Regions from separate parts of the Haloimpatiens massiliensis genome, predicted to be linked through region 4. Evidence: riboswitches for the same ligand, from Rfam matches in the RefSeq annotation. Region 4 holds a riboswitch; each other region holds the start of a gene.
The links. A riboswitch is a leader RNA that binds a small molecule or an ion and turns the genes downstream of it on or off. The one in region 4 is predicted to bind cobalamin.
Positions count from the first base shown of each region.

Region 1: linked by a shared signal. The riboswitch ahead of C1715_RS07165 (LPXTG cell wall anchor domain-containing protein) and the one ahead of C1715_RS17885 (YitT family protein) in region 4 are both predicted to bind cobalamin.
Region 2: linked by a shared signal. The riboswitch ahead of C1715_RS15870 (ABC transporter substrate-binding protein) and the one ahead of C1715_RS17885 (YitT family protein) in region 4 are both predicted to bind cobalamin.
Region 3: linked by a shared signal. The riboswitch ahead of C1715_RS10205 (magnesium chelatase ATPase subunit I) and the one ahead of C1715_RS17885 (YitT family protein) in region 4 are both predicted to bind cobalamin.

Region 1 covers NZ_LT854639.1:408,916-412,134, forward strand. The annotation lists gene C1715_RS07165 (LPXTG cell wall anchor domain-containing protein) at 1-1,339, opposite strand, end outside; cobalamin riboswitch at 1,667-1,871, opposite strand; gene C1715_RS07170 (hypothetical protein) at 2,052-3,219, opposite strand, start outside.
Region 2 covers NZ_LT854640.1:1,603,180-1,606,398, reverse strand. The annotation lists gene C1715_RS15875 (FecCD family ABC transporter permease) at 1-603, opposite strand, end outside; gene C1715_RS15870 (ABC transporter substrate-binding protein) at 652-1,677, opposite strand; cobalamin riboswitch at 1,823-2,002, opposite strand; gene C1715_RS15865 (CGGC domain-containing protein) at 2,195-2,515, shown strand; gene C1715_RS15860 (ABC transporter permease) at 2,730-3,219, opposite strand, start outside.
Region 3 covers NZ_LT854640.1:430,683-433,901, reverse strand. The annotation lists gene C1715_RS10210 (magnesium chelatase subunit D family protein) at 1-272, opposite strand, end outside; gene C1715_RS10205 (magnesium chelatase ATPase subunit I) at 346-1,386, opposite strand; cobalamin riboswitch at 1,665-1,838, opposite strand; gene C1715_RS10200 (ABC transporter ATP-binding protein) at 1,895-3,219, opposite strand, start outside.
Region 4 covers NZ_LT854640.1:2,073,112-2,076,330, reverse strand. The annotation lists gene C1715_RS17895 (hypothetical protein) at 1-413, opposite strand, end outside; gene C1715_RS17890 (DUF6199 family natural product biosynthesis protein) at 489-740, opposite strand; gene C1715_RS17885 (YitT family protein) at 1,226-2,071, opposite strand; cobalamin riboswitch at 2,265-2,441, opposite strand; gene C1715_RS17880 (M3 family oligoendopeptidase) at 2,747-3,219, shown strand, end outside.

The DNA.
Region 1 (3,219 bases), on a different contig from region 4:
ATTGTTTTTCTCCTATATTAGTAACCTTTTCATATTTAGGTTTAGTTTGTCCTATACTATCTCTAACAATATACATTACTGAACTGTCACTTTCCTTATCTGGTGCATAAGGAATAATATATAAATAAACTTCTTGATTATTTTCTTTTGTGGCATAAGCTGTAGTTAATATAGGAGTACCTTTTGTAATAATTTCATCTATCCTATAAATCTCTTCCATAGTGTTTGCATCTATTACGTGGAATGGTTCATTACTTCCCATAGTATGTCCACCACCACCAAGATATAATCTATCATTATAAATTACTGGACTTGATTGAGTTCCACCACCATCAACATCAGAAATGTATGCCTTCATACTCTCTTTTTTAAAAGACCCATCACTATTTATCTCATATGAACGTACTACAGCTCCCAGACTTCCAGCACCGCTAGCAGATATATATATACGGTTATTCTTTGGATAATATACAATAGTGGATGAAACCACTTCTTTATTTGGTAAAACCATGGAATCAATTATTTTTCCTGTTTTTGCATCAACAGATCTTACTACACTACCCTCTCTTCTAATTTTACCTTGATCTGCAAATATAACTGCTCCATTTACAAATGCAGGACCCGCATTTGTTCCAAATCCTAACATTGTATTAGTTTCTACAGTCCATGCTGATTCTACCACTTCATCTGATTTTGAAGGATCTACATCTGTAGTTTTAAAAGCAGCATATTTTCCATTACGATCTCTTGGTCCTGTATATACATAACCATCATTGTAAAATACCTGTGCTTGAATTTGTGCACCCTCTGCTATTGAAGCAGTAACAAATAACTGTTCTAAAGTATTTGCATCATATGCGATTAAATATGTTTTCCCTGGCTGTCCGTTTTTTCTTGTAACATGTCTTGGAACAAAAATCTTACCATCACCATAAGCCAAATTTATAAAAAATGCGGCATCTCCTGGAGCTGGTGCAGTTTTTATTACTTTTCCAGTACTAGTTTCAAATTTAATAAGTTTTTCATATATATAACAATAAGTATAGTTCCCTACTATAATAGGAGTGCCTGGAGTAGTAACCCAATCCGAATCGCTTTTAGATTCAGTATATTTCCACTTTAATTCCATTTCTTCACCATTTCTTGGGGTTTTGGCATCAGATACTCCTTGAAGCTTTAAATTTCCCATAAATTGTGGCCAGTTTAAAGTAGTACCAGCTTCTACTAACTTATCTGTTTTTTTCGTTTCAGCAAATACACTGGTAAAATTCGTTAATACCATAGCCATAATAATTACCATGGCCAAAAAATGTTTAAATATATTTAACTTTTTTTTCATTTTTCACACACCTTTTAATTTATTGATTTAAGATATAGTACATATTATTTTAAAATGCTGTAAATTTCCATTTTAAACTTAGTAATTCTATTAATATAGTTAAATTTAAATACATCAGTTTGAATTTAAAAATAATAAGTCAGTATGCTAGTATATTTAACTTGTTATTTCTTTTCATGTACCTTATGTAACTTTAAAACTAGTAAGTATACAACATAAACTTTTAAAAAATCACATAAAAAAATCTTCTAACACGAGGTTAAAAGACAGCGAATAAATAATATGAAAACATTTCCACATTTAACACCCCCCTATTAATCGTAGAGACTTTGGTGAAAAATATAGGCAGATATCCTGACTTAAGTATCATCATTTAAAAATGTCTTCCCAGTTACCCAGTGACATAATATTCTTAAACTCCTCTATTACAGTGGCGGAACCGTTCAGGATTTTAACCTGATTCCCTTTTAATCCATTGCTAAATCTTAATAAATAACTCTTCAGCAACGAAACCCATATTTTATTATTAAATTATTAACATGTTCAAGATAATATTAACTATACGGTATAATATTGTCAATAGTAGAAATCAGTAGAAATACGAAATAAAGAAGAAATTTAGAAATAATTTATTTATTTTAAGAAAAATAAGATAAAAATAGAGACGGTTAAGAACTTTTATCTAAAAATTCTTAACCGTCCCCCTACTTCTTTACTTTCCTCTGCTTAAAGCATAAGCTTCTCTTGTTAAAAACTGCTTTGTCTTAAGATATTCAGGTATGTTCTTTTCCTCATTATTTATAGTTATATTAGCAAATTTCCTTCTTAATTCTAGCATGTACACATTATTGTCATAAGGTAGCTTTCCAATACATCTCAGTCTAAGTTTAAAATTATCATCCAGTTCACTTATATTAAATAGAGTGAGAAATCTTTTACATCTTCCTTTGAAAGCTTCTTCAGGATCAAGATTATCTATTTCAGTGTTATCAAAGATAAAATCAATATTTAGATATCCATCCTCAGCATATATGTTTGATTTGCAGAACTCATTTATATATTGTCTATTTTGATTAGCTCTAGAAATTCTCGAAAATTCCTCAAGCTCATCTATAAAGGTCAAAAAGGACGAATCATCAATAATTCCTTTCATTTGAAAACCTTCACTAGTATGATCAGATATAGCCATAAGTATTGATACAAGTACCATTGTCTTAACATAATCATATTTATTTACATTTAATGTTTTGTAATCTGAATAGTTAAAAGGTCTATTACTAAATACGGACAATTTTCTAAACAAAAGAAAAGCACTCATTATTCCATGTTGGTAGTTTTCAAAATCCTTTGAATATCTAATGTGCCTAGAATAACTAAAGTACAACTGCATTTTAAGTTTATTATTTTTTAAAATTTTACTCTCCTCTTCTGTTAAATTTAAAATTGCTTCTTCATTTACTCCCTTTATCTCCCCACTATATCCATTAAATTTAAATATCTTTTTAATAATTTGCTCTGACTCTTCACCTGATTTTCGTAAAAAACTAAAATTATAACTTATAAGATTTATGAAATCTTTTATTAAATTATCGTGTATATCTGAATAACTAAAATCAAATTCACTAAAGTCTTTTATTCCAAAATGAGGCAGTATACTTTTTATATTTTTATTTATAGAATTTATTTTCTTTATAGGATAGCCAAGATCATGAGTTAAAGCTCCTAAACATCTTACGGAATCATTATAATCTTCAAATTCTTTAATAAGATCATCTAACTCAATTACATCCTGAAATACTTCTGAATATTTACTTTTTCTAAACACATCGGATATTTGCCTTAATTGTTCATCTTCCTTACCGTATTTGTTAAAAAAAATC
Region 2 (3,219 bases), 470 kb from region 4:
CCTTTCGTTTCCCGCTATAAATATTATAAAACTTGTGAAGGCGGAACATATGGCACTTACCACCACACCAGAAAGTATGAGCTTTTCTGATGAACATCTTCCTCCAATATTTGATAGAGTATATACGCATATTGAACAGATTAGGGCACCTACAAATGCTAAAATTCCTATGGAGTTGCCTCCTAAAAATTTAGTAACTCCTATCATTATGGAAAAAGTTGCTCCTAGAGAAGCCCCTGAAGAAATTCCAAGTATATAGGGATCTGCTAAGGTATTTTGAACCATAGCTTGCATTACAACACCAACTACAGAAAGACCAGCTCCCACTATAGCACCTAGTAATATCCTAGGAAATCTTATTCCCCATACTATTTCATAACTTACTCCTTTAACAAGAGTTTGTTTATCCCCTATAGGTATTTTAAATATATTGTATACAACTATTCTAAATACCTCTTTAATTTGAAGTTTAACTGGCCCAAATATTACGGCTATTATCACTGATATAGCTAAAAATGCTATTAAAATTGTAACTAGTACCATTATAGATGTTTTTTTTCTAAATATCACCTTTTGTTTATCCCCGTTACATTTCTTGTCCATTTCTTCAGATATTCTCCTCTAATTTTTCTTTTATTAAAATATTTTTGCTTATTTAAATAATTCTGGATAGAATCCCTTTGCAAGTCTTTCTATTCCGTTTATAGTTCTTGCCCCTCCAGCGTAAGTTTCTGCAAGTGGAGTGTATATTATTTTCTTATTCTTTATAGCATTTACATCTTTAAGTACTTTATTATTTAATAGGGCATCTGCTTCTTTGTTATCCTTAACTTGAGTTTCAAAATGTATAAGCACTATTACATCTGGATTTTTATTTAGTATATTTTCTGCGCTATATTCTCCACCTTTTTCATTGGTTTCTACATTAACTCCTCCAGCCATTTTAACCATGTCATTTACAAGAGAATTTTGTCCGTAAGCATAATATTTATTTTCACTTATACCTTCAACCACAAGTACTTTAGCTTCTTTTTTCCCTTTTATCTTACTTTGGACATCTTCTACTCGTTTTTTCATAGATGTTATTACTTCATTAGCCTTGTTTTCTATATCAAATATTTTTCCTAAGTCTTCTATATCCTTATAGATATTATCTACTGTACATTTTTTTCCTAATGTATTTCTTTGAATAAATGTAGTCATACCTTTTTCATTCCATGTTTTAACATCACCTAGATTTTTTTCAAAAAATGCTGAAGACCATCCCACTATAGCATCAGGTTTTTTAGAAATAATAACTTCTTTTGATGGATATTTTTCTGATAAAACTGGTATCTTATCATATTCAGCCTTAAGTTCTGGTAGAACTGGATTATCTAAATATGCTGTACCTACCATGTTTTTACCAAGTCCTAGTGTAAGTAATAATTCTGTAGTTGTTTGATTGGTAGTTATAATTTTTTCTGGTTTTTTATCTATTTTTAGTTCATATTCATTTCCATCTGCATCATAATTTTTTATGTTCAATGGATATTGACTGCTTTTTTCTTTTCCTTTTTCTTCTACTTTTTTATCATTTTTACTCGTATCATTTAAATTTTTGTTGGCATCTTTACATCCAGCAAAAGATGTCATCATTCCTAAAGCTATTAAAATACTTATTATTTTCTTTTTCATAAATTTTTTCGTTTAAAGGCATTTTTGCCTTTAAACCTGTCCTCCCCTCAATTGATTAATTTTTGATAAAATAAAAAGCTATCCCAAAGGATAGCTAAATTTTCACAACAAAATATACAGCTACTACCTCCCTCCGAAGTAAAACGCAAATAAGCTCAATTAGGCAGGTCTCCTGACTTACACATGAAACCCTGTAAATAGTCTTCCCAATTTTAAATCAGTGACATATTTATTTACAAGTAGTGCTTACAGTAGCGGGGGCTGTGTTGGATTTACACCAATCTTCCCTTTTAATCTTTTACGAACCCAAAAGATTTATATTCATTTTTAATTTATTCAAGTTTTAATTCATTTTTTTTGATTTATCAAAGTTTTAATTCACCTTTCGGAATTATTTTATATGATTTAACTATATTAGTCAATACTGCTTCTATATAAATTTCATTGAATAAATTCCATTATATTGTTATATTTAGATTAAGCTCACTATAATTTTATTTTGTTAGGAGATGGTCTTTTGAAAAATATAGCGATTATGGTTTGTAATAAAATCACCTATGAATGTGCTGGAGTAGGATGTTTTAAAGCTTTTAATGAAAAATCTAAAGCTTTTGAAATTTATAAAGATCAAGACGTTAAACTTTGTGGATTCTTTCACTGCAACGGTTGTGAAAAAGATTTAAATAAAGAACTAGAATATAAGATAAATCAGCTTCACAATGTAAATGTGGACACTGTACATATGGCTTTATGCATAGATGTAGAATGTTCTAGATATAATGAAATAGAAGAGTTTCTAAAAGGCAAAGGATTTACTGTAGTTAATGGAAGTCATTGATTTTAAATCTTTTTAAAAAAGCTGCTGCATTAAGAAATTTATATAAAATATATTGTGCAAATTTTAAACTTGCACAATATATTTTAGTATTTATCGCAATGCAACAGCCGACTAAATTTTTATCTTAATTATACATTATGCAACCCCTGTTTAACTGTCCCCATCTTACATCTTACATTTTTCTTATTATCTTTGTATCTTTAAGATTTGATTTTTAAGTTCTAAATATAACCTCTTCCTTACTAAACATATATCTTGCAAAAGATATGGATAAAGCAATGTAAAGGAGCATCCATGCAAGCACTATTATTAAATGCTTTGCATTAAACATTCCCAAGATAAGTTCTTTTATAACTGCTGTGGCATTTACCACAGGGATATTTAAGAATATCATGGACATATTTTTAGGTTCTATGAAGTATGATGTAAAACCAAGCATTCCTATAAAGCTTAAAGGAGTCAAGTAAGTTTGAGCTTCCTTGAAGGATCTGGCGTAAATACTTATAGCAAGAGCTAGTGCTCCAAAAACCATAGTAAGAAGTACAGTTATTAATGCTATAATAAGTAAAGTTTTAGGCTCCATGCTGAATTTAGCTCCATCTACACCGTAATTAAAAGCTTCTGGCGAAGTTTTCATAGATATACCTAATCCTGATATAAAAGCTATAGATGTTACTATACCCATAGTGGTTATGGCTAAAAAT
Region 3 (3,219 bases), 1.6 Mb from region 4:
GATTCAAAACTTTTTTCTCCTTTAGCAATTGCCTTTTCAATATCAATTGTTCCAAGTAGTCTATCCTCTGTTACATTTAAAGGTAATTCAATAACTTGCATATCTTTCATCAACTGAGCCAGCCCTCTTACTAGTGTAGATTTTGCTGTGCCTTTTTCTCCACTTATTAAAACCCCTCCTATAGATGGATTAATTACATTGAGCATAAGAGCTTTTTTAACTTTTTCCTGTCCTATAATTGCCGAAAAAGGATATACACAATTTCTTTTCATCACCCTAAAACCACTCCTTTCTCCTTCATAATCCTTCAATTATAATCTGTATTCTATCAATTGTATGTTTCTATTAAGCCATTGCTATTTCATTTATTATTTCTTCCACTCTGGAAAAGTTTATAACACCTTCTTCAAATGGTTTTCTTCTCATTCTATGTGGAAGTGTAAGTTCTGCTGCTTCTATCATATCTTTGCTATTAACTTTATATCTACCATTAAAGGCAGCTATTGTTATTGCAGTTTTAATCATACTTATATCTGCTCTGTGACCATCTACATCCATTTCTATACTTATGGATGCAGCCATTTCCAGTATTTTATCATCAAAAATTACTTCTTTAAGAACTTCTTTCGCTTTTAAAATTTTATCTCTTAACTTCTGCTGTTCTTCATTATAGCTTGATATAAAAGCTTCTTTATCCTTTTCATATTCAAGTCTTCTTTTTATTACTTGAACTCTTTTGTCATTATCCCTTTCTCCTATTACATCAACCACCATGCCAAATCTATCTAAAAGTTGAGGTCTTAAATCTCCTTCCTCTGGATTCATAGTACCTACAAGAATAAATTTTGCTGGATGAGAAAAAGATACCCCTTCTCTTTCTATGGTATTTACACCCATAGCTGCAGAATCTAATAAAACATCCACTACATGATCATCCAGAAGATTTACTTCGTCAACATAAAGAATATTTCTGTTTGCCTCAGCTAAAATTCCTGGCTCAAATTTCTTTTCCCCCTTTTTAATTGCATATTCAATATCTAAAGTACCTACTACCCTATCCTCTGTAGCACTAACAGGTAAATCTACCACTTTCATTTTTTCCTTAACTTCACTTAATTTTTTACCTGCCGATGCTTTTTCACAACATTTCGCACACATAGTACTTTTATCCTGAGGATTACATCCAAAAATACATCCTTCAACCTGTGTTTTTTCTGGTAAAAGCTCTGCTAAAGCGCGAACTGCTGTAGATTTAGCCGTTCCCTTCTCTCCTCTAATTAAAACTCCTCCAAGAGATGGATTTATAACATTAAGTATCAACGCCTTCTTCATATTTTCCTGTCCAACAATTGCTGTAAATGGATAAACACTCATTATATTTTTCATTTGAAAAACTCCTCTCATTCTTCTAACTTATAAGTTATAACTTGTCCCTATATTCAAACCGCAAATATCAAAGTTCGAAAATACTATCATAATAGGAACATCTAAAGCTTGTTGATTTTAAAAATTTCATAATGTTTTTTGTGAATAAAGTATTTTTATTATGTAAAAAACAAAACCTCCGCAAAGCGAAGGTTTATATATCTATAATGAATAGTACCTTAAATATTTTACAAAAATACTTAAAGTCGTTGTTAAATATGTTTTACTTCCCTCCGAAGCTTCATATACTGATTTAGGCAGGTCTCCTGGCTTACGGGTCACTCTCTACCATCCTTCCCAGATTACTCCAGTGGATTTGGTTTCGTCTCCGTATACAGTAGCGGGGGCTGCAGTGGATTTTAACCACTTTCCCTATTAAATCATCATCTGATACCTAAAACAACATATTAAATTTTTAACGCAATTGTAATTATAGCAATTGGTTCTATAAAATGCAAGATTTATAATTTTAGCTCCAAGTCATTTTCTCTAGTTCAATATGGCTGCGATACCAATCATCATTTTGTAAAAGTTCTTCAGGAGAACCTGAACTTTTAACTCTCCCATCCTCTAAAATTACCACTATATCACTGGCAATTATAGATGATAAACGGTGCGATATGGACAATATTGTATGGGCTTCACTTGCCTTTTGCAGTACAGATACTATTTTCTCTTCTGTAATAGAATCAAGATTAGCTGTAATCTCGTCCAAAAGAAGTATAGGAGGTTCTGTCACAATGGCTCTTGCTATTGCCAAAAGCTGCTTTTGTCCCTGTGAAAAAAGTGTATGACTCGTTATTTGAGTGTCTATACCATTTTCCAAAGTTACTATATAATCTGTCATACCTACAAAATACAAGGCATCTTCAATTTGTCTCCTTGTAATATTCTCGTCCTTAAGACTAATTTGATCTGCTACTGTTCCCTTTATAATATGAAAGTCTTGATCCACATATCCAAATATTTTACGTTTTTGCGAATTGGGGATTTGGTAAACATCAATGCCGTTTATTGTGATGCTCCCCTTTGATGGTTTAAGAATCCCCATAATCAACTTGAATAATGTAGATTTTCCAACCCCTGTTCTGCCTACAAAAGTAACCTTCTCATTTGATTTTAAATTAAGATTAATATTCTTAAGAACATCATTGCCCCCTTCATATTGAAAAGTGACATCATTAAATGATAATCTATCGTCTCCACCTATATTAATGATATCCTCTATCTTTAATTCATTTTTCTTAGAGTCATCCTCGTTTTCATCGTAAAAATTATCCACTCTGTGGATGCCAGATAAAGCCTTTTGAATACTTTGTAGTTCCACACCCAAGTTCTCAATAGGTGTAAATAAGTTAGATATTAATTCAATGGATGCTGCAACCATACCTAAAGATATACCTAGATAATTTAATTGTTTCGATGACAATATTACAATAAGTCCAATAACTGTAGCACGAATAATCTGAATAATTGGAGAGAATACAGAATCATAAAAATTTACCTTCTCAACTGTTTTGTAATTATCAAGTAAATGTTTAGTATAGTTCTTTTCCATGTAATTTTCTTTGCTATAGGATTTAATCATCTGTATATTTTTTAAGCTTTCGGAAATATGATTGTTTACCTTGCCTACCAATATTCGATTTTCAATGTGTGCCTTAAGCATTCTTTTTTGAAAAATTCGTGTAATACCGTAAATAATAGGTAGCAATATTAAAGTTAACACTCCAAGCTTTGCACTAAACATCCAAATAGAAATTAAAATACCTATAATCTTAAAACAATCAACTA
Region 4 (3,219 bases):
GATACATCAAATCCTTTTAAGAATTGCATATTTTTTATGTTTTTATTATTGCATTCAATAATTAGACTTATTATGAAATATATTAAACATGAAATTTTTAATAAAATTCCATGTTTTTTTTCGTCTGTAGCATCTAATGAGTTCTTAAACTCTCTAAGTTCCTTTTCATTTGCTGATGTTTGTATTATATATCTCGTATCTTTGCTACTAGGTACACCTAAATGCCATTTATACATTTTTTCATTATTTTTAGTCACTGTTGTTATGTTGTAAAAATATCCTAGAGTTTTGTTTTTATAGTCATCTATATGATTTATATTACACACTGCTAAACCAGCAATTATGGCAATATACAATATAGTAAAGTAGATAATAAATTTCTTACTATACGTAAGTTTTTTTAATGTGTTCACTGTAAATGGCCTCCTTCTATATACAAATAGGAAAATATAGAAATTAAATAAATTATAAAGAAAGTAGTTGATTTTTTACAAAAATATTAATAGTAAAAAAAATATTAAGCATATTACAAGAAATATTTTAAAGAATAGTTTTGTAGAATTTATAGCATTTTCATTAGGTTCGGCTCCAAATTTAAATTTTGATTTTAAACGGAACATAAATATGTCTTTAGGATATTTGATTCCTAGAATTGATATTATAATAAGAAAAATTAAAAAAGCACCTATAAATATTTTTCCAAGGATTTCTTCGATTGGGTTATAAAATGGGTCATACATAATTAGTTACCTCCCACAAAAAAATATATATATTACATATTATAACATATTTAATTGTAAGAAAAAAGCAAAGGCTTACTATATTATTTTTTAGGGGTAGCCTTTCTTTTAGTCTCTAGTCCCAATTACCAATCGTTAAATGATTTAGTAGTAATTTTTAAAGTTTAAGCACGGACTGGATTTTAGATTTTAAATACTATAATAAAACTCCTTTAAGAGTTTTTGACCATATCTACGTATTTAGACTGAATACCGCCAATAAAAGATTTAAGTTAAGCCAAAAAAGATAGCTAATATAATTTCACAACGTGAAATTATATTAGCTATCTTAAATTTCAAATTTTTCGTAATGGGATGAAGAAAAATTCACCTTCATTATTAACTATTAATTATTAATTCTCAACTCTCCACTACAACTAAATTCTAGTCCTCTAGCCACTAGCACACTAGCACACTTAAGCCATAAATTGCCCTGCAATTTATGCTTATAGGGCAGGTTTTAGGAAACCTCTTCCTTTGATTTCTTCTGCTTCTGATATTGATATTAAAGCTTCTTTATCTATTTCATCTACTAATTTTTTTACATTATTTAATTCTTTAGTTGTTAATAGACAATATATGATTTTTTTCTTTTCTCCAGTATAAGCACCTTCTCCATATAGATAAGTGGTACCTCTGCCTATGTTGTTCATAATTTTTTGAGATACTTGTTCTGCTTTAGAAGTAACTATCATGACTATTTTCTTTTGGTCAAACCCCTCTATAACTTTATCAATTACTAGAGATTTTATATACATTAGAGATACTGTGTACAATGTTAATTTTAAATTTGTAGCAAATACTCCCATAACTACTATTAGGCCATTTAGTATAAAATATAATGTGGACATTTTAGCACCGTTTTTTTGTCTTATGATTACAGCTATTATGTCTGTTCCACCTTGAGAAGCTCTATTTCTAAATATGATTCCCATGCCTAGGCCACTTAGTACGGCACCAAATACGGTTGACATTACTAGATCGTCTATTGTTACCAAAGAAGAGATGTCTTTTGTTAGTACTAAGAAAAGAGACATAGTTAACATTCCTACTAAACTAAAAAATATAAAATCTTTATCTATCTTTTTGAGTCCTAATATAAACACAGGTATATTTAATATGAATACCCAATAACCTGAGGGAATATTGCTCATATATTGAGCTAGTAATGATATACCGGCTATGCCTCCACTTAATAATTTATGTGGAGATATAAAGATATTTATAGCTAAAGCGTATATTAAACTTCCTAAGCTTACCCATAGTAGTCTTTTAAAATTTTTGATATTCATAAAAATTCCTTCCTTCTTTGTTTTATATGTGCTATTTTAACTAATTGAAAAATAAAAAGACTTCTAAGCGAAGTCATTACAGCAGATAACAGTTAATCATTTAGGAGATAATTTTATAAAGCACAAAGTAGAACTCTATAAATTGGCTCACAATGTTACCATTATACTTCTGTAATTCTTCCCTCCGAAAAATTTTAACAGTAAGTTTTAGGCAGGTCTCCTGGCTCTAGTTTCTTCCGCCTCTTGCCTTCCCGGTTTTAACCAGTGGCTGTTAAGAGTTGTCCACTATTACAGTAGCGGGGGCTGCTGTGGTTTTTCACCACATTCCCTTTTAATTTCTCAAAAGAAAACCAAAAACTTATTATTTAGTTTTATCTCTATTTCATCTTTATTGTACATCCCTATATGAGGTATGACAATGGTCATATTGTCTATATTTTAGGGATATACATGGATAATACTTTAGTATCTCTTTATTTATAATTTATCCTTAAAAATTCGGTCCATTTCAGTCCTTCCATTAAGGTCTTTATGGTTCCAATAAAAGTCCAATATGCGTGAATTGTGAAAATAATATGAATTTAGAGAAAATAACTGAAAATAGAAATTTAAAAAAAGATTTAAGTGTGGTAAAATGGTATCATTGTAAAGTTTAATAAAGAGGGGGAATAATTTATGCTAAAATTTAAAGATTACCAATATGTAAGACCAGATATGAAAAAAGTAGAAAAAGATTTTACAAAACTAATTAGTAGTTTTAGGGAAGCAGCATCTTTAGAAGAGCAAGATAAAATAATGGAAGAAATAAACTCCCTAAGAAGTGATGTAGAATCTATGGCTGAATTAGTTGGCATAAGAAACTCCATAAACACAGTAGATGAATTTTATGAAAAAGAAAAAGAGTTTATGGATGAAAATATGCCAGAGTACGAAGGATTAATATCTAAGTACTATGAAACCTTAGTAAATTCAAAATTTAGAAAAGAATTAGAGGGAAAATGGGGAAAACAGCTTTTCACATTGGCAGAAATGCAGTTAAAATCTTTTGATTTAAAGATAATAGAGTATTTAAAGGAAGAAAATAAATTAACTACAGAGTACGATAAACTGAAGGCTTCAGCTAAGATAATGTTTGAAGGAGAAGAGAG